DNA from 2 places in the Halomonas sp. NyZ770 genome. Region 1 is predicted to be linked to the other one. Evidence: predicted binding sites of a transcription regulator. Region 1 holds the regulator's gene; the other holds the start of a gene.
What was found. The regulator sigma-54, encoded in region 1, starts transcription at its own class of promoters, with help from an activator protein. The targets are predictions, from matches to a motif close to TGGCACNNNNNTTGCTNT.
Positions count from the first base shown of each region.

Region 2: a site for sigma-54 is predicted at 8,328-8,345, ahead of speB (agmatinase). Genes of this name have one in related genera too.

Region 1 covers NZ_CP085143.1:1,528,847-1,539,115, forward strand. The annotation lists gene pmbA (metalloprotease PmbA) at 1-1,276, shown strand, start outside; gene LG409_RS06945 (HPr family phosphocarrier protein) at 1,283-1,552, opposite strand; gene rapZ (RNase adapter RapZ) at 1,578-2,510, opposite strand; gene ptsN (PTS IIA-like nitrogen regulatory protein PtsN) at 2,580-3,047, opposite strand; gene hpf (ribosome hibernation-promoting factor, HPF/YfiA family) at 3,052-3,360, opposite strand; gene LG409_RS06965 (RNA polymerase factor sigma-54) at 3,458-4,873, opposite strand; gene lptB (LPS export ABC transporter ATP-binding protein) at 4,979-5,725, opposite strand; gene lptA (lipopolysaccharide transport periplasmic protein LptA) at 5,747-6,250, opposite strand; gene lptC (LPS export ABC transporter periplasmic protein LptC) at 6,247-6,831, opposite strand; gene LG409_RS06985 (KdsC family phosphatase) at 6,832-7,374, opposite strand; gene LG409_RS06990 (KpsF/GutQ family sugar-phosphate isomerase) at 7,409-8,395, opposite strand; gene LG409_RS06995 (ABC transporter ATP-binding protein) at 8,627-9,448, shown strand; gene mlaE (lipid asymmetry maintenance ABC transporter permease subunit MlaE) at 9,449-10,252, shown strand; gene mlaD (outer membrane lipid asymmetry maintenance protein MlaD) at 10,266-10,269, shown strand, end outside.
Region 2 covers NZ_CP085143.1:3,428,167-3,438,435, forward strand. The annotation lists gene LG409_RS15830 (TRAP transporter small permease) at 1-537, opposite strand, end outside; gene LG409_RS15835 (TRAP transporter substrate-binding protein) at 627-1,607, opposite strand; gene LG409_RS15840 (SDR family NAD(P)-dependent oxidoreductase) at 1,864-2,637, shown strand; gene LG409_RS15845 (aldehyde dehydrogenase family protein) at 2,654-4,099, opposite strand; gene LG409_RS15850 (5-guanidino-2-oxopentanoate decarboxylase) at 4,109-5,737, opposite strand; gene LG409_RS15855 (YjiH family protein) at 5,748-7,130, opposite strand; gene speB (agmatinase) at 7,268-8,218, opposite strand; gene LG409_RS15865 (sigma-54 interaction domain-containing protein) at 8,506-9,924, shown strand; gene LG409_RS15870 (ABC transporter ATP-binding protein) at 10,019-10,269, shown strand, end outside.

The DNA.
Region 1 (10,269 bases):
TGGCCTGGCGAAAACGCTGGGCGCCGATGCCGCTGAAGTAGGCGCCAGTGTCGACCAGGGGGTGGGCGTCAGCGTACGGCTCGGCGAGGTCGAGACCGTCGAGCTTTCCCGTGACCAGGGAATCGCCATTACGGTCTACGTTGGCCAGCGCAAGGGGAGCGCCTCCTCCACGGATGCCAGCAGCGCCTCGCTGCGCGCCACGGTGGAAAAGGCCCTGGCAATTGCGCGCTATACCGGCGAAGACCCTGCTGCCGGGTTGGCAGACGCTGCGCTGATGGCGACCCGGATGCCGGATCTCAAGGTGCACCACCCGTGGGCGCTCTCGACCGAGCAGGCCATCGAGCTGGCGCTGCGCTGTGAACAGGCCGGGCGCAGCGTGGACGGTATTCACCAGTCCGAAGGTGCCTCGTTGTCCAGTGGCGAGGGCGTGCGGGTCTACGCCAATAGCCATGGCTTTCTAGGTACCCAAAAGGGCAGCAGCCATTCGCTGTCCTGCATGCTGATCGCCCAGGATGACAAGGGTATGCAGCGCGACTATGACTACACGTCGGCACGCAATCCCGTACAGCTGCGTGACCCGGAGGACGTCGGGCGCGAAGCGGCCGCACGCACCCTGCGGCGGCTGGGTGCGCGCAAGCCGCCCACCGGTACGTTTCCCGTGCTGTTCGACCCAACCCTGGCCGCAGGCCTGGTAGGCCACCTGATGGGCGCGTTGGCGGGCGGGGCGTTATATCGTGAAGCATCGTTCTTGTGTGATCGCCTGGGCAGCCCGCTTTTCCCGGAGTGGATGGGGCTGGAGGAGCGCCCCATGGAAGTCGGCGCCACGGCCAGCTCGCCCTTCGACGCCGAGGGTGTGCAGACCCGAGATAACCGTTTCATCGAGCAGGGCAGGATCGCCAGCTACATGCTGTCTGCCTACAGCGCGCGTCGCCTGGGTATGCAGTCGACGGGGAACGCTGGCGGAGCGCGTAACCTGCGTCTGTTGGCCCCGCTGACACCGCGTCACGAGCTGTTGCAGCAGATGGGGCGGGGTATTTGGGTCACCGAGCTGATGGGGCAGGGGGTCAATGCTGTGACGGGTGACTACTCTCGCGGTGCGGCCGGTTTCTGGGTGGAGAATGGCGAGGTACAGTACCCCATCGAAGAGTTCACCATTGCCAGCAATCTCAACACCATGTTCGCTGGCCTGATGGGGATTGGCGATGATACCGATACGCGTGGCAGCATTCATACCGGCAGCTGGCTGGTGGACGCCATGACGGTGGCGGGCAGCTGACGAGGGTTACTGATCCTCGTCGAAGCGGGCGTCGAACAGGGCCTGGATGGCATCGAGGGCCTGGTCGGCGTCTTCACCTTCTGCGGTAATGGTGAGTGACGTACCGCAGGGGGCCGCCAGCATCAGCAGCGACATGATGTTGGCCGCATCGGCCTTTTGCTGCTGTTTGTACACGTGAATGCGGGCTGAAAACTGCTGGCCGCACTTGACCAGTTTGGTGGCGGCGCGGGCATGAAGGCCGCGTTGGTTGGTCAGCGTTAAGGTTCTTTCAGGCACTCTGGTTCCTTTTTGCCGAGTGATATCAGGGCGACGTCGTGTCGCTGGGAGGGGTGGAAGAAGCGGCATCGACGGTAGCGGGTAATTCGCTCAGCGTGTACTGCAAGCCCAATTCCCGGTGTCTGAGCTGAATAGCGCCAGTGCGCTTGACCAGCGATTGCGCCAGTTGCTCGACCATGTAGACAGAGCGATGCTGTCCGCCGGTACAGCCAATGGCCACGGTCATATAGCTGCGTTGACTGCTTTGGTAAGCAGGTAGCCATTTCTCCAGCCAGGCATGAATATCGTCACGCATGTCATCGACGATGGTGTAGCCGCTCAAGAAGGCCTTGATGTTGGCGTCGCGTCCGGTGAACTGCCGCAAGCTGGGGTCCCAGTAGGGGTTGGGCAGGCAGCGCACGTCGAACACGATATCGGCATCCATGGGTACGCCCCGTTTGTAGCCGAAAGATTCGAACGTCAGGGTCAACTGGTCACGCCGCTGATGAGCAACCTGATCGGTGATGCGGCGGCGTAGGTCGTGTACCGAAAGACGCGACGTGTCGATCAGCAGGTCAGCCAGGTCCCGAATCTCGAGCAGGGTTTCTTCTTCCTTGTTGATGGCCTCTTCCAGGGTCATGTCGCTATCGCGCGTCAGCGGGTGGCGCCGACGGGTGGCCGAGTAGCGCTCCAGCAGAATGCGAGCGTCCGTGGTCAGGTAGATGACCTGAAAACGGATCTGACGCTGGCGTAGTTCTTCCAGCAGAGCAGGCAACTGTTCCAGTGCAGTAGGCAAGTTGCGCGCATCGATGCTGACGGCCAAATGAGTACGCCCCCCCTGTTGACGCAGTTCATCGACCAGCGAGCCCAGCAGCATGGCAGGCAGGTTGTCGATGGCGTAATAGCCAAGATCTTCCAGCGCCTGTAGGGCGATGGACTTACCGGACCCTGAACGGCCGCTAATGATCACCAGCTGCATAGCGCATCTCTCTTGGCTTGAGAAGGAATAGGGGGTTACCGACGGCCTTGCTGCCCGGCAAAGGCTGCGCTAGGCAGCCTGCTCGCGAATCTTATCGGTCAACAGCGTCAGCAGTTCACGCTGGCTGCTGACATTGCGCAATTGCTGGCGTGTGGCTGCGTCGTTCATGATCGTGGCGACCTGACCCAATAGCGCCAAATGCGTATCATCGGCTTCTTCGGGTACCAGCAGCACGAACACCAGATCGACGGGGTCACCATCGATGGCATCGAAGTCGACGGGTTCGGCCAGCTTGAGAAAACCGGCAATGGGCGTGCTGCAGTGAGGACTGCGTGCGTGGGGAATGGCCACGCCATTGCCGATGCCGGTACTGCCCAGCCGTTCACGGCCAATCAATCGACTGAAGACTTCCTGGCTATCCAGGCTGGGCGTGTTTTGAGCGATAAAGGTGCTGAAAAACTCCAGCACCCTTTTTTTGCTGCCCCCGGGCACGTCGTACAGCACGCGCTCCGGGGGGAGAATGGTTTCCAACGTCATCGGGTTAACGCACGCCAGCGCCTTGGGCGCGGGCTTGTGCTTTTTCCTTGTGTTTTACGAGCTGACGGTCGATTTTGTCCGCCAGGGCGTCAATGGCTGCGTACATGTCGTTGTCCAGCGCTTCGGCATGAAGGTCGGCTCCTGCTGCGTGCAGGGTGCAGGCGGCTTGCTGGCGCTCCTTTTCAACAGATAAGGTGACCTGGACGGTCGTGATGTTGTCGTAGTGACGTTCAACGCGTTCCAGCTTTTCGTTTACGTAGTCACGCAAGGCGTCAGTCAGTTCAACGTGATGACCAGTGATGTTTACTTGCATTGACGTGCTCCTTATCCATCGGACTGTACTTCGATTGTAACCCTTTTTGGGCCATTGCAAAGCCCTCGTCGAGAGTTTGTTGGGCGAGAGCGTTTAACTAGCGTAAACGACGGCGCTCACTCGACGAAGGTATACCCATCGACTCACGGTACTTGGCCACGGTGCGGCGGGCCACGGTAATGCCGCCCGCTTCCAGCAGGGTGACCAGACGGCTGTCGGAGAGTGGCTTGCCCGGAGGCTCGTCCTGAATCAGTTTCTTGATGCGTGCTCGAATGGCCGTGCTGGAATGGCTGTCGCCACCTTCCTGGCCGCTGACTTGGCTGGAGAAGAAGTACTTGAGCTCGAACACCCCGCGCGGGGTATGAATGTATTTCTGGGTAGTGACCCGCGAGATGGTCGATTCATGCATCTCCACCGCTTCGGCGATATCGGCCAGAATCAGCGGTTTCATGGCTTCTTCGCCATGCTCCAGAAAGCCGATCTGCCGAGCAATGATCTCGCGCCCCACGCGCAGCAGGGTGTCGTTGCGGCTCGAAAGGCTTTTGATCAGCCAGCGAGCCTCCTGGAGATGCTCTTTCAGAAACTGGTTGTCCTGGCTCTTGTCGGCGCGTTTGATCAGGCTGGCGTAGTCGGGCTGAATACGCAGTCGAGGCAGCGCTTCCGGGTTGAGTTCCAGGTGCCAGCCCTCGTGATCGTGGCGTACCACCAGATCTGGCGTGACATAGCTGTCGTCGGTGATGCCGTAGGCGCTTCCAGGCCTGGGGTCAAGGCTGCGGATTAAACGGATGACATCGTCCAACTGCTCGTCGTCGAGGCTCAGGCGTCGCTTCAGCAAGCGCATGTCGTCCTTGCCAAGGGCTTCGAGAAACTGGCGTACCAGGCGTTTGGCAGGCATCAGCAGCGGGGTGTCTTCGGGCAGCGAGGCCAGCTGCAGCATCAAGCACTCCCGCAGGTCACGGGCAAATACTCCGGTGGGTTCGAACTGCTGAAGGCGCAGCAGGGTGTTTTCGACCTCGCGCTGGCTCAGGCCGTCGTGGCCTTGTGCCTTGAGCCCCTCGCGAATGTCGTTGAGAGGCTGGGTCAGGTAGCCGTTGGCATCCAGCGCATCGATGAGGCTTTCGGCGATGGCATGTTCACGGGAGGAGAAGTCGGTCATGGCCAATTGCCAAAGCAGGTGACCGTGCAGGCTCTGCCCCGCCGCCTGACGCTCGAAGTCCGGGCCTTCGCTGCTGCCGCCCATGCTCCCCATGTCCTGGTACGTGTCGGACCAGTCGCTGTCTACGGAAAGCTCGCTGGGGATGCTGTCTGCCCACTCGGCTTCCTGAGGCTCGCTGACGGCCTGTTCGCCAAACTCATCTTCCTGCTCGAGCATGGGGTTGGCATCCAGCGCCTGCTGAATTTCTTGACGAAGGTCCAGCGTCGATAGCTGAAGCAGCGCAATGGCCTGCTGCAGCTGAGGTGTCATGGTCAGCTGTGTGCCGATGCGCAGTTGAAGAGAAGCTTTCATGACCATCTGAGAACCACTCGTTAATCAGAAAGCTCCACCCTAGAGCGAGTCTCCGTTTGGTGCAAGTGCAATAAGCATGCCACTAAATAAAATGTCTTCGTGGGCCATTGTTTAAAGCCGGAAGTCGGCGCCCAGATAGACGTCGCGTACCTTCTGGTTATTGAGGATTTCCTGGGGGTTTCCACTGGCGATGATGTGTCCGTCGCCAACAATGTAGGCAATATCGCAGATATCCAGAGTTTCACGCACGTTGTGGTCGGTGATGAGGACGCCAATATGACGCTTCTTGAGGGCGCGTATGATCGATTTGATATCGCCCACGGAAATGGGGTCGACGCCGGCAAATGGTTCATCCAGCAGAATGAAGGCAGGTTCGGTGGCCAGCGAGCGGGCGATCTCCACCCGCCGCCGCTCGCCGCCCGAGAGGCTCATGCCCAGGTTGTCGCGAATGTGGGTGATGTGAAAATCTTCCAGCAGAGATTCGAGCTTGGCTTCTCGGCTGCTGCGGTCGAGCTCACGACGCGTTTCCAGAATGGCCATGATATTGTCGGCCACCGACAGTTTGCGAAAGATCGATGCTTCCTGAGGCAGGTAGCCGATGCCTGCCAGGGCACGTTCATGCATCGGCGCCCGGGTCAGGTCGAGATCGTCGATGCCCACTTTGCCAGCATCGGCCTTCACCAGGCCGACGATCATGTAGAACGAGGTGGTCTTGCCTGCGCCGTTGGGGCCTAGCAGGCCAACGACACTGCCTTGGGCAATTTCCAGGTTGATATCCTTGACCACGCGGCGGCGCTTGTAACTCTTGGCCAGATGCTGTGCATGGAGCGTCTTGACCGCTGCAGTGTCGGGGCTGATGGCTGTCACGAGGGGCTCTCTCTATTGCTCGGGCTGTAAGGTCATGCGGATGCGTTGCGGTGCGCTGCCGCTGACATCGGAGCGTGCTTGGACCACCCCGCGGTCGATGAAGTATTCGAGCCGTCCACCCTGGAAGCGATCCCCTTGCTGGGTCAGTTCGGCCTGGTCGATCAGCTCTACACGCCGCTCGGACACATGGTAGACGATGCGCCGCGCCCAGCCTTCCATGGGCGTCGTCTGGTCTTCCAGCTGGTTGCGCAGGTAGGCACGCTCGCCCGTGGCGACGGCCCGGGAGAGCTCGCCCGCCTCGTTGCGATGAATTTCGACACGCTCTCCGCGCAGCTGCATTTCACCTTGGCGAATGTCGACGTTGCCGGTATAGACCGCCGTGCCCGCACGTTGGTCCAGGTCCAGGCGGTCGGCTTCCACTTCAACGGGGGCCTGTTGTTGAGCGGCGGCAGGCAGTACGCCTACCACCATGGGAACGGCAAGGGCGAACAGTGCCGTACGAAGCAGGGCGTTCATGGCGACTCCTGAGAAGATTGGGGGGCGGGCGGATGCACGCCGCGCACGTTATCGATCAAACTGACACGGCTGTCGTCCAGCCAGACATCCATGCGTGAGGCTTCGATGCGTTGAGGTGGCTGCTGCAGTATCACAGGGGTGTCGCTCCAGGCATGACGCTCCAGTCCATCATAGTGCAGCAGGTCGGTATCCAGCTGCCAGCCTTCGTCCGGCGCCAGCAGGCGTGCGGATCCGGCCAGGGTCAGCGCCTGGGAGTCCATGTTCAAGGTGCCGGTGTCGGCAATGGCCAGCCATTCACGCTGCTCGCTGTCGAACAGGGTGGCGCGTGGTGACGTGACGTGGGTCATGGCCGCCTGCGGGGTATGTACCAGACGCGGTGCCACCAAGGATTGCTGAAGCGTGCCGTCTTCACCGAACAGGGTGATTTCGGCATTTTCCAGCACGTGCCCGGGCTCTTGGGCCTGGGCCTCGGGGTCTACTTCACGCTGTTGAGGGGCGCGTGGATCCAGCCACACCAACAGCCCACCCAGGGTGATGACCAGGCCCGACAGCCAGACGCGTTTTCTCACCCTGATGCCCATTCAGACGGAACCGTGCAGATAAGTGTCGAGTACGGCGTCCCAGTGCCCCTGGCTGGTGAGCAGCGTGTCACAGATTTCGCGCACGGCGCCATGCCCGCCCAGGCGATCGGTAATCCAGTCGGCGTGGGTGTGCATGTAGTCGGGGGCGTTGGGCACAGTGATGCCGACGCCGGAGCGCTTGATCGGCGCGAGGTCCGGGAGGTCGTCGCCACAGAACGCAACCTGTTCCAGGGTAATGTCTAACCGTTGGCATAGCCCGCGCAGGGTGGCGAGCTTGTCTTCACAGCCTTGGTAGACATGGCTGATGCCCAGCGCTGCGGCACGCTGGCTGACCATGGGAGAGTCACGGCCGGTAATCAGCGCGACGTGAATGCCGACCCGTTTGAGCAGCTTCAGCCCGTGGCCATCCTGGGTGTGAAAGGCCTTGATTTCGATGCCATCGGCCTGGAAGTACAGGCGGCCGTCGGTCAGCACGCCGTCCACGTCCAGGGCCAGCAGTTTTACACGGCGTATACGATCTAAAAGTGCGTCAGGTAGGGCCATAGAGCCTCCGTATCATCCATCATTGGATCATGGGTCAGATAACGCCGCTTGCCAGCAGGTCATGCATATGCAGAGCGCCAATCGGGCGCTGCTGTTCATCGACCACGGCCAGCGCCGTGATACGACTATCTTCCATTATACGCACGGCTTCGGCCGCCAGAACGTCGGGGCCGATGCGTTTGCCTGGCCGTGTCATGACGTCGTCCACCTTGACGTCGCGCAGGTCGTGAAACTGGTCCAGCGTGCGCCGCAGGTCGCCATCGGTATAGACACCGGCCAACCTGCCCTGGCTATCGATGACGCAGGTAAAGCCGAGCCCCTGGCGGGTGATTTCCAGCAGGGCATCGCGCAGTGGGCTGCCCAGTGCAACCCGAGGAAGCCGAGAGCCATCGTGCATCAGATCACGCACGCGCAGCAGCAGTCGCTTGCCCAGGCTGCCGCCAGGATGCGAGAGCGCGAAATCTTCGGCCGTGAAACCGCGTGCTTCCAGCAGTGCGACGGCCAGCGCGTCACCTAGCGCAAGCGCTGCCGTCGTCGAGCTGGTGGGGGCCAGATCCAGTGGGCAGGCTTCACGTTCGACGCCGCTGTCCAGGTGGGCCTCGGCGTGACGTGCCAGGGTCGAATCAGGGCGCCCCGTCATGCTGATCAAGGGAGTTCCCAAGCGCTTGAGCAGCGGCAGCAGAGCCGTGACTTCGCCGGTTTCACCCGAGTTCGACAGGGCCAGCACCACATCGCCCCGGGTAATCATGCCGAGGTCGCCGTGGCTGGCTTCTCCGGGATGAACAAAGAAGGCGGGCGTGCCGGTACTGGCCAGGGTGGCCGCCAGTTTTCCGGCGATATGGCCGGATTTGCCCATGCCGGTCACCACCACACGACCCTTGCAAGCCAGGATCAGCTGGCAGGCGCGGTCGAAGCTCTCGTCCAGCTTGGCTTGCAGGCCGCCAATCGCGGCTTGCTCTATCTGCAGTGTCCGCAGTGCGCTTTCACGCAGTGAGCTGGGTGGGGTGGGAGGCTGGGGCATGGTCGGTCTCGTTCTCGTCATCACGGTTGATAGCCTTCAAGAATAACATCTTGCGGCGGCTTTTAGCCAAACCACTGGCAGGCCGTGGCCAGCAGGCAAGGTGCGCGTGGCTGTTCCTGTGGGTGGCGTTAGGATACGATGTTCGATAATATTTCGAAAACACTGTTTTTTAAACCGCCGATCCGGGCTCGACATGCCCGCGTCGGCGAGCGAACGAGGGGTGTGATGCCCATGACGGATATGCCCTTTATCCAGGTGGAGGATGTGTACTTTTCCCGCGGCGACCACGATATCTTTCGTGGCGTGAGCATGAGCATTCCGCGTGGGAAAGTCACTGCCATCATGGGGCCCAGCGGAACCGGCAAGACCACCCTGTTGAAATTGATCGGCGGGCAACTGGTGCCTGATCGGGGGCGCGTGCTGATCGATGGGCAGGACGTGCATCGGCTGTCTCGCAAGGCGCTGTTTGCGCTGCGCAAGCGAATGGGCATGCTGTTTCAGAGTGGCGCGCTGTTTTCCGATCTGGATGTCTTCGAGAACGTCGCTTTTCCACTACGCGTGCATACCGACCTGCCCGATACCATGATTCGTGACCTGGTGTTGATGAAGCTGCAGGCCGTGGGCCTGCGCGGAGCGCGCCACCTGTCGCCTGCCGAGCTTTCGGGCGGCATGGCCCGCCGCGTGGCGCTGGCGCGGGCCGTGGCACTGGACCCGGAGCTGATTCTTTACGATGAGCCGTTCGTGGGCCAGGACCCCATTTCCATGGGCGTACTGGTGCAGCTCATCAAGCGCTTGAACCAGGCCATGTCGCTGACCTCCGTGGTGGTTTCCCATGACATCAAGGAAACCCTGAGCATTGCCGACTATCTCTACCTGATCGCCGATGGCCAGGTGGTGGCGCATGGCACGCCGGCGTCGCTGGATGTCAACGAGGACCCCAGAGTCAGTCAGTTCATGCATGGTGAGCCGGACGGCCCTGTGCCGTTTCACTATCCTGGCAACACCCTTTACCGAGACATTCTCGGTCACGATCCAGCAAGCGGGGCAGGGTAAATGCAGTCAAGACTCTTACAGTGGGTAGCGCCCATCACGCGATTGGGGCGCAAGGGATGCGAGATGGTGGAAGCGCTGGGGCGCGCGGCAGTGTTTCTCGCGCAGTCGGCGGTCGGGGTGCCTTCCCGTGAAGGGTGGGCTCTGTGGCTTCGTCAAATGCATTTTGTCGGCGTGCTTTCTCTGGCCATCGTGCTGGTGTCCGGACTGTTCATCGGCATGGTGCTGGCGCTTCAGGGCTACACCATTCTGGTGGATTTTGGTGCCGAGCAGGCATTGGGGCAGATGGTGGCGCTGTCGTTGCTGCGAGAGCTGGCCCCGGTGGTGGCAGCGCTGCTTTTTGCAGGGCGGGCCGGCTCGGCGTTGACCGCCGAGATTGGTTTGATGAAGGCCACCGAACAGTTGACCAGCATGGAAATGATTGGCGTCGACCCGCTGCGTCGCGTAGTGGCCCCGAGGCTTTGGGCCGGATTCGTGGCGCTGCCGATCCTCACGGTGGGGTTCAGTGTGGTCGGTATCTGGGGCGGCTATCTGGTCGGCGTCGAGTGGCTGGGCGTTTTCGAAGGCTCTTACTGGAGCAACATGCAGTCCAGCGTCTCGTTCATCAATGATGTCGGTAACGGCATGATCAAGAGTCTGGTGTTTGCCCTGGTGGTGACCTGGATCGCCGTTTTCCAAGGGTATGATCTGATTCCCACGTCCGAAGGCATTTCTCGGGCGACCACCCGTACGGTGGTGTACTCATCGCTGGCGGTGCTGGGGCTGGATTTCGTTTTAACCGCCGTCATGTTCGGCGGCCTTCAATAGCTGGGGTGGTGTCATGA
Region 2 (10,269 bases), 1.9 Mb from region 1:
CTCTTCACGGGGCGCTTCCAACCAGGCCACGGGGCCACGCAGGGTCTGCCACGCGGCGATCAGCGCCATGCCCGAGAAACTGAGCAATACGCCGTAATAGAGAAAACTGAAGCTGATACTCAGCGATACGGTCTTGTTGTTGGCACTCATGTCGGACATGATCCAGGCGCCCCAGGCCGCCAGCACGAAAAATCCGCAGGAGATCATGGCCGTCAAGCGATACTGAAGATGCCTGCCCACGTTGGAGAGCCGGTGACTAAACAGGTCCACGACCAGATGCTCACTACGCACCCACGCCGAAATGGAGCCAAAACCAATTGCATAAATGGCCAGCAGCGACGCGACTTCTTCTGTCCAGGGCATTCCCAGCCCCAGCAGGTCACGAGCCACCACGGCGGCCACCAGCAGCACCAGAATGGCCACCATCAAGGTCACGCCCACCACATCGCACAGGTTCGTAATGACACGCAGCACACTTTGGGCGGCTCTATCCAGCCCCTGCACGGGTGCCGCTTTCTCTTCCGAGGGAGCATTCATCGATAATTTCCTGAGGTGATCTCGCAATCCACGGCCACGGGGGTGTCGGGCACCCCCGTGGCTGAACCCGACGCGTTGGCGCTAGTGCGTCATTCTCCCTGATGCCCGAGGGCGTCCTCGCTCACGCCATCGGCCATATCGGCCATGACCCGCTCGATGGCAGGCAACGCAGCGGTTCTGAACGCCTCGATATCCGGTTCGATGATGGTCATGCCCTGCTCTTCCAGCGCGCCGAGGTAGTACTCGTCCAGCTCGCGCTCACGCTCGGAGCCATGGGCACGCGCCACGTGAATGGCCTCTTCGATCAGCGCTTGATCGTCTTCTTCCAGGCCGTTCCACCACCGCGAACTGGCCACCCAGTTCCACGGGAACTGCACGTGGCTGGTCAGAATGATGTGGTCCTGCACTTCCCATAAGCGCCGGGTATACGGCGAAGAGAGCGAGTTTTCATGGCCGTCTACCTGGCGCGTCTGCATGGCCAGGTAGATCTCCGGAGCAGGCACGTTGACCACCTGGGCACCTATCTCTTCCCATACCGCCAGCCACACCGGCAACGAAGGTAGGCGCATGCGGAAACCGCGCAGGTCTTCAGGGGTTTCGATGGCCTTGTTGGCCGTCATGTGGCGCGGCCCACGATGCTGGGTGCCGAAGTACTTGAGCCCGCCCTGGCTTTCGGCCTGCGCGATCAGCGCCTGCCCAGAGGGGCTCTCCATGTACGCATCCACCTCTTCCCAGGTGGCAAACACGAATGGCACGGTAATGGCGTCGTACTCAGGCGCATACTGCTGGCGCCAGTTCCCGCCGGTAATGGAAAGCTGGGTCTGCCCCAGGTTGAGCAATTCAAGAATGGCATCCTCGCCTCCCAGCGAGCCCGCCAGGAAAGGGCGAACGTTGAAGCGGCCCGGCGCCTGCTCTTCCAGGTACTCCGCAAAGCGCTCCACGGCGGCGCTTTCGGAACCGCCTTCGCTCATGGTGTTGTTGACTTGGATTTCGATCGGGTTAGCCAGAACGAACGGTGCTGTCGTCAGCATGCCCAGGGTCGCCAGCGTGGCAAGCAGTTGTTTCCGCATGGGAAGGCTCTCTACGGTTGTCGTTATTGGGTGTGGTACTGATTCGATCTTGAAACAAGCCGCCAAACGGCTCAAATCGGCGTTCGAGAAGGCAGGCTTCGTCAATGACGATGGCTGCAATGTCCCCCATAGCGGCACTTTTTCCGGGACGCTGCGAAAGGCTGCGACTAAAGATGGATACTCAAGGGCTCGGGTTCGTTACCCAATGGCGCTACCCCGAGAGGTTCCATGACAATTCAATGTGGGAGTATTCTCCATGCACGAAACCGAGCAGGTCGTGTTCATCACCGGTGCGACGTCCGGCATCGGGCTGGCATGCGCGCATCTTTTTGCCGACGCGGGTTGGGCACTGGTATTGACCGGGCGGCGCCAGGACCGCCTGGCGCAGCTGCAGGCCACCTTCGAACAGCGCGTGCCTACCCATACGGCGGCTTTGGACGTCAGCGACGCCGAGGCGGTGGCCGAGGTCGTGGCGGCCTTGCCCGAGCGTTTTCAGCGCGTGCATACGCTGATCAACAATGCCGGGCTGGCGCTGGGCAAGGACCCGGCGCCGCAAGCATCGCTGGAAGACTGGCATCGCATGATCGACACCAATATCAAGGGGCTGGTCAACGTCACCAAGCACCTGCTGCCGCTGCTGAGCGCTTCCACCCCAGGGGCCACGATCATCAACCTGGGCTCCATTGCCGCCAATACGCCCTACCCGGGCGGCCATGTTTACGGCGCCACCAAGGCCTTCGTGGAGCAGTTCAGCTATAACCTGCGCTGTGACGTGGGCCCGCTGGGCATTCGCGTCACGGACCTGGCCCCCGGCATGACGGCCAGCGAGTTCACCCTGGTGCGCATGAAGGGCGACCAGGGCGTTGCAGACCGCTACTACGAAGGCGCCCAGCCGCTCCAGCCAGAAGACGTGGCCGCGCAGGCGCTGCATGTGGCCTCCCTGCCTGCCCACGTCAACATCACCCGCCTGGAAGTCATGCCCGTGTGTCAGCAGTGGTCAGCGCCGACCATTTTGCGCCACCAGACGTGAGCGTTGGCCCGGCGACTCACGCCGGGCCAACCACATGCTTCACTTCCAGGTAGGCACTCAACCCCCAAGGGCCCAGCTCGCGCCCGATGCCACTGCGCTTGAAGCCACCCCAGGCGGTTTCGGGCAGCACGAGCTGCTCGCTGTTGTACCAGATACTGCCCGCTTTCAGCTGGCGGCCAATCCGCTTGGCGCGTTCTGGATCACCGCTGATCACCGTGGCGGCGAGGCCAAAGTCACTGTCATTGGCAAGCCGAATGGCTTCGGCCTCGCTTGCCACGCTGCGACCGCAAAGCACGGGGCCGAAGATCTCTTCTTTCCACAGACGGCTCTCTACCGGCACATCGCGGTAAAGCGTGGGTGCCAGAAAATAGCCTTGGGTGGGTAGCGTGCGATGCCGCACATCGCGCACTACCGTCAGCCCTTCCTGCTCGGCAATATCGAGATAGCGCTGTACGGCATCGCGCTGCCTGGCGCTGGTCAACGGCCCCAGGCCGGTGCCTTCAGCGAGCGGGTCTCCCAGCGTCAGCGCGTCCATACGCTCGGCAAGCGCCGCGTAGAGCGCCTCGGCAACGTCTTCGTGCACCAGCAGTCGCGAGGTGGCAGAGCAAATCTGCCCGGCGTTGAAGTAGATACCCGCCATCACCCAGTCAGCGGCCTGGGCGGGGTCGGCATCGTCCATCACCAGGATGGGGGATTTGCCGCCCAGCTCCAGCGATACGCTCGCAGTGCGCGCGCTGGCGGCCTGCATGACGGCCTCGCCCACGCGGTTACTGCCGGTAAAGGAGATTTTATCCACACCTGCATGGTGAGTGAGCGGCGCGCCAATGCCTTCACCGTCGCCATTGAGCAGATTCAGTACGCCTGCGGGCAGGCCAATGTCCAGCGCGATCTCCGCCAGCACCCGCTCGGGCAGAGGGGTGACTTCCGAGGGTTTGAACACCACCGTACAGCCTGCGGCCAGCGCGGGCGCCAGCTTCCAGGCGCTGGTCACCAGCGGGAAGTTCCAGGGCGCAATCAGCCCCACGACGCCGACAGGGTCATGATAGGTGCGGGCTTCTACGCCTTCCATTTCGAGACTGACGCGCTCTCCCTGGCGCGCATCCAGCGCTTTGGCCTGGGCGGCGTAATAGCGGTAACAGGCAATCGCATCGTCCAGATCGATCCCTGCCTCGGCCAGCGGTTTGCCGTTGTTGGTCGCCGACAGCTGCATCAAGGCCTCACGCCGTGCCTGTAGCGCCTCGGCCAACCTGGTCAGATACTCGGCCCGCGCTGCCCCGCCCAACGCCTGCCACTCGGGCTGTGCCTGCCGGGCAGCGGCCACCGCCGCATCGACGTCTGCCGCATCGCCACCGGTCACTCGCGCAATACGCTCTTCGCGGTAAGGGTTCATCACATCGAGCAGGCGAGTGCCCGCCGAGGCGACCCATTGATTATTGATGAACTGCTGGTCGAGAGTCTGCATGGGAACGTCCTAGTCGGGAAGTGAGCACGCCCGCTGCCAGGCAGCGGCGTCGATTTCGATCAGTAGCGGGCCGCTGGGCACGCGCTGAGCAAGCGCTCTGGAAAGCTCGTCGGGGCTCTCTACCAGCAAGCCGGGGCAGCCGAAGCCTTCGGCCAGGGTGAGAAAATTGGGCGCTTGAATATCGACCCCCAGGCGGGCCACGCCGTTGGCATCCATGTAGCGGCGAATCTCTTCATAACCGGCGTTGTGCCATAGCACGATGACCACTGGCAGGCGGGCTTCCACCGCAGTGGCAAGCTCCGAGAGCGTAAACATCACCCCGCCGTCTCCCACCAGCGCGACGACGGGGAGATCAGGCCGGGCTAGCTGTGCTCCTAGTGCCGCAGGCAGCCCATAGCCCAGGGTGCCGTAGCCGGTAGAGGCATTGAAGTAGCGCCTGGGCGCAGGCTGACTGACCAGATGGTTACCGGCATACACCGGTGCGGTGGAATCGCCGACCAGGATGGCCCCAGGCAGGTGGTCGGCCAGCGCGGCATAAAGCGGTACGAAATCGCGAAACGCAGGATCATTGGCCAAATCCAATGCGTTTAGCGCAGCGGCCGTTCGCTCGGCGCCCTGATGTTTCAGCGGCGCTGAAAAGTGCTCAAGCAGAAGCTCCAAACTGCGCCCGGCATCACCCACCAAACCCAGCGTGGTGCGCTGATTGCGCACCAGTTGCTCGGGGTCCAGGTCGATTCGAATCAGCGTGCCGTTGAGGTGAAAACCGTCGTCAAAAACGACGTCATAGTCGGTTTCGCCCAGCTCGGTGCCTATGGCAAGAATCACATCGGCACTGGCAGCCAGCTCCCTGACGGCAGGCAGCGCGGCATTGGCCCCCAGGTCCAGCGGGTGATCACGCCCCAGCAGCCCCTTGGCGTTGATGGTCGTCACCGTGGGCGCATCCAGTTGCCCAACCAGCGCTCGCGCGGCTTCTGGCGCTGACACACAGCCACCCCCCAGCAGCACCAGGGGCTGCTTCGCCGCCTGGAGCAGGCGAGCCGCTTCGGCCACGCCTTCCGGGTCGGGGGCCGCTCGGTATAGCGTTGGCGCTTGCCAACTGGTCGGCACGGGTACGGGTGCATTGAACAGGTCGATGGGTATTTCGATGTGCACCGGGCCTGGGCGAGCACCGTTGAACACGGCAAAGGCGCGGGCAAGTACCTCCGGCAGCGTGCTGGCATCCAGCAGGGTGTGGCTGAACCGCGCCACGCCGCTGATCATCTGCTGTTGGCTGGGCAGTTCGTGCAGCCGCCCTTGGCCCAGGCCCAGCGTATCGCGACGATTGACGCTGGAGATCACCAGCATGGGGATGGAGTCTGCCAGGGCTTGGCCCATGGCGGTGGCCATATTGGTCATCCCCGGCCCGGTAATGATCAGGCAAACACCGGGCTGGCCACTGGCGCGGGCATAACCATCGGCCATGAACCCCGCCCCTTGCTCATGGCGCGGGGTGATGTGCGCCACCTCGCTGCCCTCCAGGCCACGGTACAGCTCCACGGTATGCACGCCGGGAATGCCAAACAGCGCCCGCACGCCGTAGGTATCGCGCAGCAGGTGGATCAACAGGTCGGCGCAGGACATCGTCTTCGACTCGTTCATGCATCGCCCCTTAGAAGAAAAACGTGTGGGCCATGAAGGCAATGATCGGCAGCGTAATGGCCGTACGCAGCAGGAACACCACGGCCAGTTCCCAGAACTTGATGGGAATCTTCGACTTGAGCAGCAGCGCACCGATCTCGGACATATAGACCAACTGGGTCATGGAAAGGCAGGCAATCACGAAGCGGGTCAGCTCGCTTTCGATGTTGGTAGCCAGCACCGCAGGCAGGAACATGTCCGCGAAGCCTACCAGCGTGGCAGGTGCAGCCGCCTGGGCTTCAGGAATGCGCAGCAGCTCCAGCACCGGCACCATGGGGTACGAGAGCCAGGTAAACAGCGGCGTGAACTCGGCCAGAATCAGCGCCACGGTGCCAATCGCGAATACCAGCGGCAACAGCGTCAGGAAGATGTCGATGACGTTGAGCAGCGCCAGCCGGGCCAGCGCTTTTGGCCCGGGTGCGCCCGCCGCACGGCGGGTGGCCTGCAGCAGGCTGTAACGCAGCAACCCCACGTTGTCAGTGCGCTCTTCGCTCAGCTGGCAGCCCACCGGCTCGTGGTAGTCATCGGATTTACGCGACAGCGGCGGGATACGCGACACAATCACCGCCGCGATCAACCCGGATACGACGACGGTAAAGTAGAACGGTATGAACAGGTGATTGAGATTGACGAAATTGACCACCAGCAGACTGAACGCAATCGACGCTACCGAAAAGTTGGTGGCAATGACCGAGGCTTCACGGCCGTTGTAAAAGCCCTGTTCGTACTGCTGCGAGGTGATCAGCACGCCCACCGTGCCCGAACCCATCCAGGAAGCGGTGGCATCGATGGCACTGCGACCCGGCAGGTTGAAGATGACGCGAAACGGCTTGCGCACCATGGTGCCAATAAACTCCATGAAACCAAACTCGACCAGAAACGGCAGCAGCAGCGCAGCGAAAAAGAAGAACGTCAGCAGCACCGGTGCCAGATCGTTCAGCATTACGCCGCCGGTAAAGGACGCCGTCACGAACTCAGGGCCGACCTGAAAAAAGGTCATGATGACGAAGACGGCCCCCAGAACGCGCATGGCAATCCATACGGGGCCCACATCGAACATCTCCTTGAAGTGGCCTTGCCGTGCCCAGGCGGGCTTTGCCAGCTTGACGTACAGCGTCACCATCACGGAAACGCACAGCACGCCTAGCGCAATGGCAGGCAGCGCCCCACCCAGCAGGGTCTGCAGGCCATCGGCCATCAGCCCCATGCCGATATTGACGGTCTCACCAAACTGAAAAGGGATCAGAAACAGCAGCACGCCGATCAGCGAAGGAATCAGAAACTTCAGCAGATGCACGCGGGGTATCGACGTGGACGAAGCGGATGCTTCCGGCGTCGCTTTAGAGTGTGACATACGGTTCACCTATTGGATGTGATTATTGGAGGTGGGCTGGCGGCGTCCTGAAGGGGAGCACCGCTCCCCTTCATGTGTATTGTCATCCGCGCCTTGTCAGGTCGGCGCTTGGTGCAAGGCACTTTTGCAGGCAGCGCTTACGGGCGGCGTTGCGCTGCGGGCAGTACGCAAAGCATTTCATACAGCAGCGTGGCGCCCATCAGCGCCGTGTTGCCGCTGGGGTCGTACGGCGGCGACACCTCGACCAGGTCCCCGCCCACGATGTTCAAGCCAGCGGCACCGCGCACGATTTCCAGCCCTTGAGCAGAGGTCAGCCCTCCCATTTCCACCGTGCCGGTACCGGGGGCGACCGAAGGGTCCAGACCATCGATGTCGAAACTGATGTACACCGGGGTATCGCCCATTTGCTCACGCACTTCGGCCATCAGTGGCGCCAGCGAGCGGTACCAGCACTCTTCGGCGGGCACTACGCGGAAACCCTGCTTGCGGCACCAGTCGAAATCTTCCGGGGCATAGCCGGTTCCACGCAGGCCGATTTGCACGACCTTGTCACGGGCCAGCAGCCCTTCCTCCTGGGCACGGCGGAACGGCGTGCCATGGGCAATGGGCTCACCGAACATGTGCTCGTTCACATCCGCATGGGCATCGATATGAATCAAGCCCACCGGACCGTGCTTTTTGGCCATGGCGCGTAGAATCGGCAGCGTCAGCGTGTGCTCGCCCCCCAGCGTGAGAGGAATGCAGTCGTGCTTCAGCACGTCGTCGTAGAAGGCGGTGATGATGTCGACGCTTTTCGGCAGATGAAAGGTGTTGATGGGCACGTCACCGATATCGGCGACCTGAAGCCGCTCGAAGGGAGCCGCCCCCGTGGCCATGTTGTAGGGGCGCAACATGCGCGACTCATCGCGAATCTGGCGTGGCCCCAGGCGGGTACCCGGGCGATTGGAGGTGCCGATATCCATGGGAATGCCGATGAACGCAGCGTCCAACCCTGCTGCGCTCTGTTGCATGGGCAGGCGCATCATGGTGGCAGGGCCTGCAAAGCGCGGCATGGTGTTGCCGCCCAGCGGCTGATTGAATTCCGACATCGTTCTCTCCTTGGATTTATTGTGGCCAGCCTGACGGGCCTGGCGCTTCAGCGATTTATCCAGCTCATATCGCTCATGCATCGTTTATGCACAGATCAATACACAGACCACTGCACAGACCATGCCAAGTCACCTGCGCTGATAAATAGGGAGGATTACCGCCCCATCGATGCAAAAATGAATCGCAATGCCAATGAAACGATGCAAAAATGAATCAATGAGTCATATTTGCATCGCCCTGTTCATCCAACGAGACAAAAGCGGCTGCGGTAGATAAGGAGGAACGCATGAGTGAAATCGACAGGCGCGTACTGCAAACCATCGTGGAAACCGCCAATGACCACTTCTTTATCGTCAGCGGCGACGGTCAGATTATGGATATCAGCCCCGGCGCCGAGGCGGTATACGGCGTATCACGGGAGGAGCTGCTTTCCAGCAGCGTTCAACAGCTCCAGGCCGCCGGTGTTCTGAAACCGTCCATCACCATGGAAGTCATCCGCACTCGCCAGCCCGCTCAGCTAATGCAAATCACCGGCACGGGCCGCCGCGTCATTGCCGAAGCCTACCCCGTGTTCGTCAACGGCAAGCTGGAGCGCATTGTCAGCCGCTCACGGGATTTGACCGACCTTCAGCTGCTGCAGGACGAATACGCTCTGCTGCAAAAACGTTTTAGTGAACACTTGAAGCGCAGCCAGGCCGCCCCCGATGCCGAAGAGCAAGCGCTGGATGCTGCGCTGGACCACCTTCAGGTCAGAAGCCATGTGATGCGGGAAATCGCCCTGTTGCTCAAGCGCGTGGCACCATCGGATGCCAACGTGCTGATGCTGGGGGAGTCTGGCGTGGGCAAGACGGCCTTTGCCAAGCAGCTCCACCGCTGGAGCGAGCGCCATCATGGCCCGTTCATCGAGGTCAACTGCGCAGCGATCCCGGAAAACCTGTTCGAGTCGGAAATGTTCGGCTACCAGCCCGGCGCCTTCAGCGGTGCCGCGCGGCAAGGCAAGGCCGGACTGCTGGAGCAGGCCGAAGGGGGTACGCTCTTTCTGGATGAAATTGGCGAGCTGCCGCTGCTGATGCAGACCAAACTGCTGAAAGTGATTCAGGATGGCAGCCTGACCCGGTTGGGCGACACGCGGGCTCGTCGCGTCAACTTCCGGCTGGTCGTGGCGACCAATCAGGACTTGGCCAAACGCGTCGAAACCGGCCTGTTCAGGCTGGACCTCTACTATCGTCTGAACGTCATCCCCATCACGCTGCCCCCGCTACGCGAGCGCCGCGAAGACATTCCCGTGCTGGTGGAAGCCTGCCTGACCCGGCTGAACCACCGCTATGGCCGCCAAAAAATCATCAGTAACCCGGCCTGGTCGACGCTGATGGGCAGCGACTGGCCCGGCAACGTGCGGGAGCTGGAAAACTGGCTGGAAAGAGCCTGGCTCTCAAGCCCCGGCGACCAGATCGAAGCGCCCGCGGCACCTTCGGCCTCTGAGCCACCCGACACACCGCTGCCCACTGCGTGGCTGACGTCCCCAGCAGCGTCTCTGCAACAGGACGAAAGCCTGAAGGAGTACCTGGCGCGCATCGAGCGCGAGACCTTGAGCCAACTGTGCAGCACTCTGCCCAGCACGTATGCCATCGCCAAACGTTTGGGCATCAGCCAATCCAGCGTCGTGCGCCGCCTGCAGCGTTACGGCATCAAGATCACCCCGTGACCGCCTCACGACATCAACCTGACATCCAGGCGTCATACAAACGCAACACCTTGCTCTCACTCTAGATCGTCGCCACGCATGACGGATGAGAGCCATGAACCAATCGCGCATTCGCCTGGCAGGCGTCTCCAAGCACTGGGGCGCGACCACGGCAGTCAACGACATTTCCTTCGATATTCAGCCCGGGCAGTTCGTCATTCTGCTGGGGCCGTCAGGCTGTGGAAAATCCACCACCCTGCGCATGCTGGCAGGGCTGGACGACGCCAGCAGTGGCCGCATCCATATCGGCGAACGGGACGTGACCCACCTGCCGCCCGGCGACCGTGGTCTGAGCATGGTGTTTCA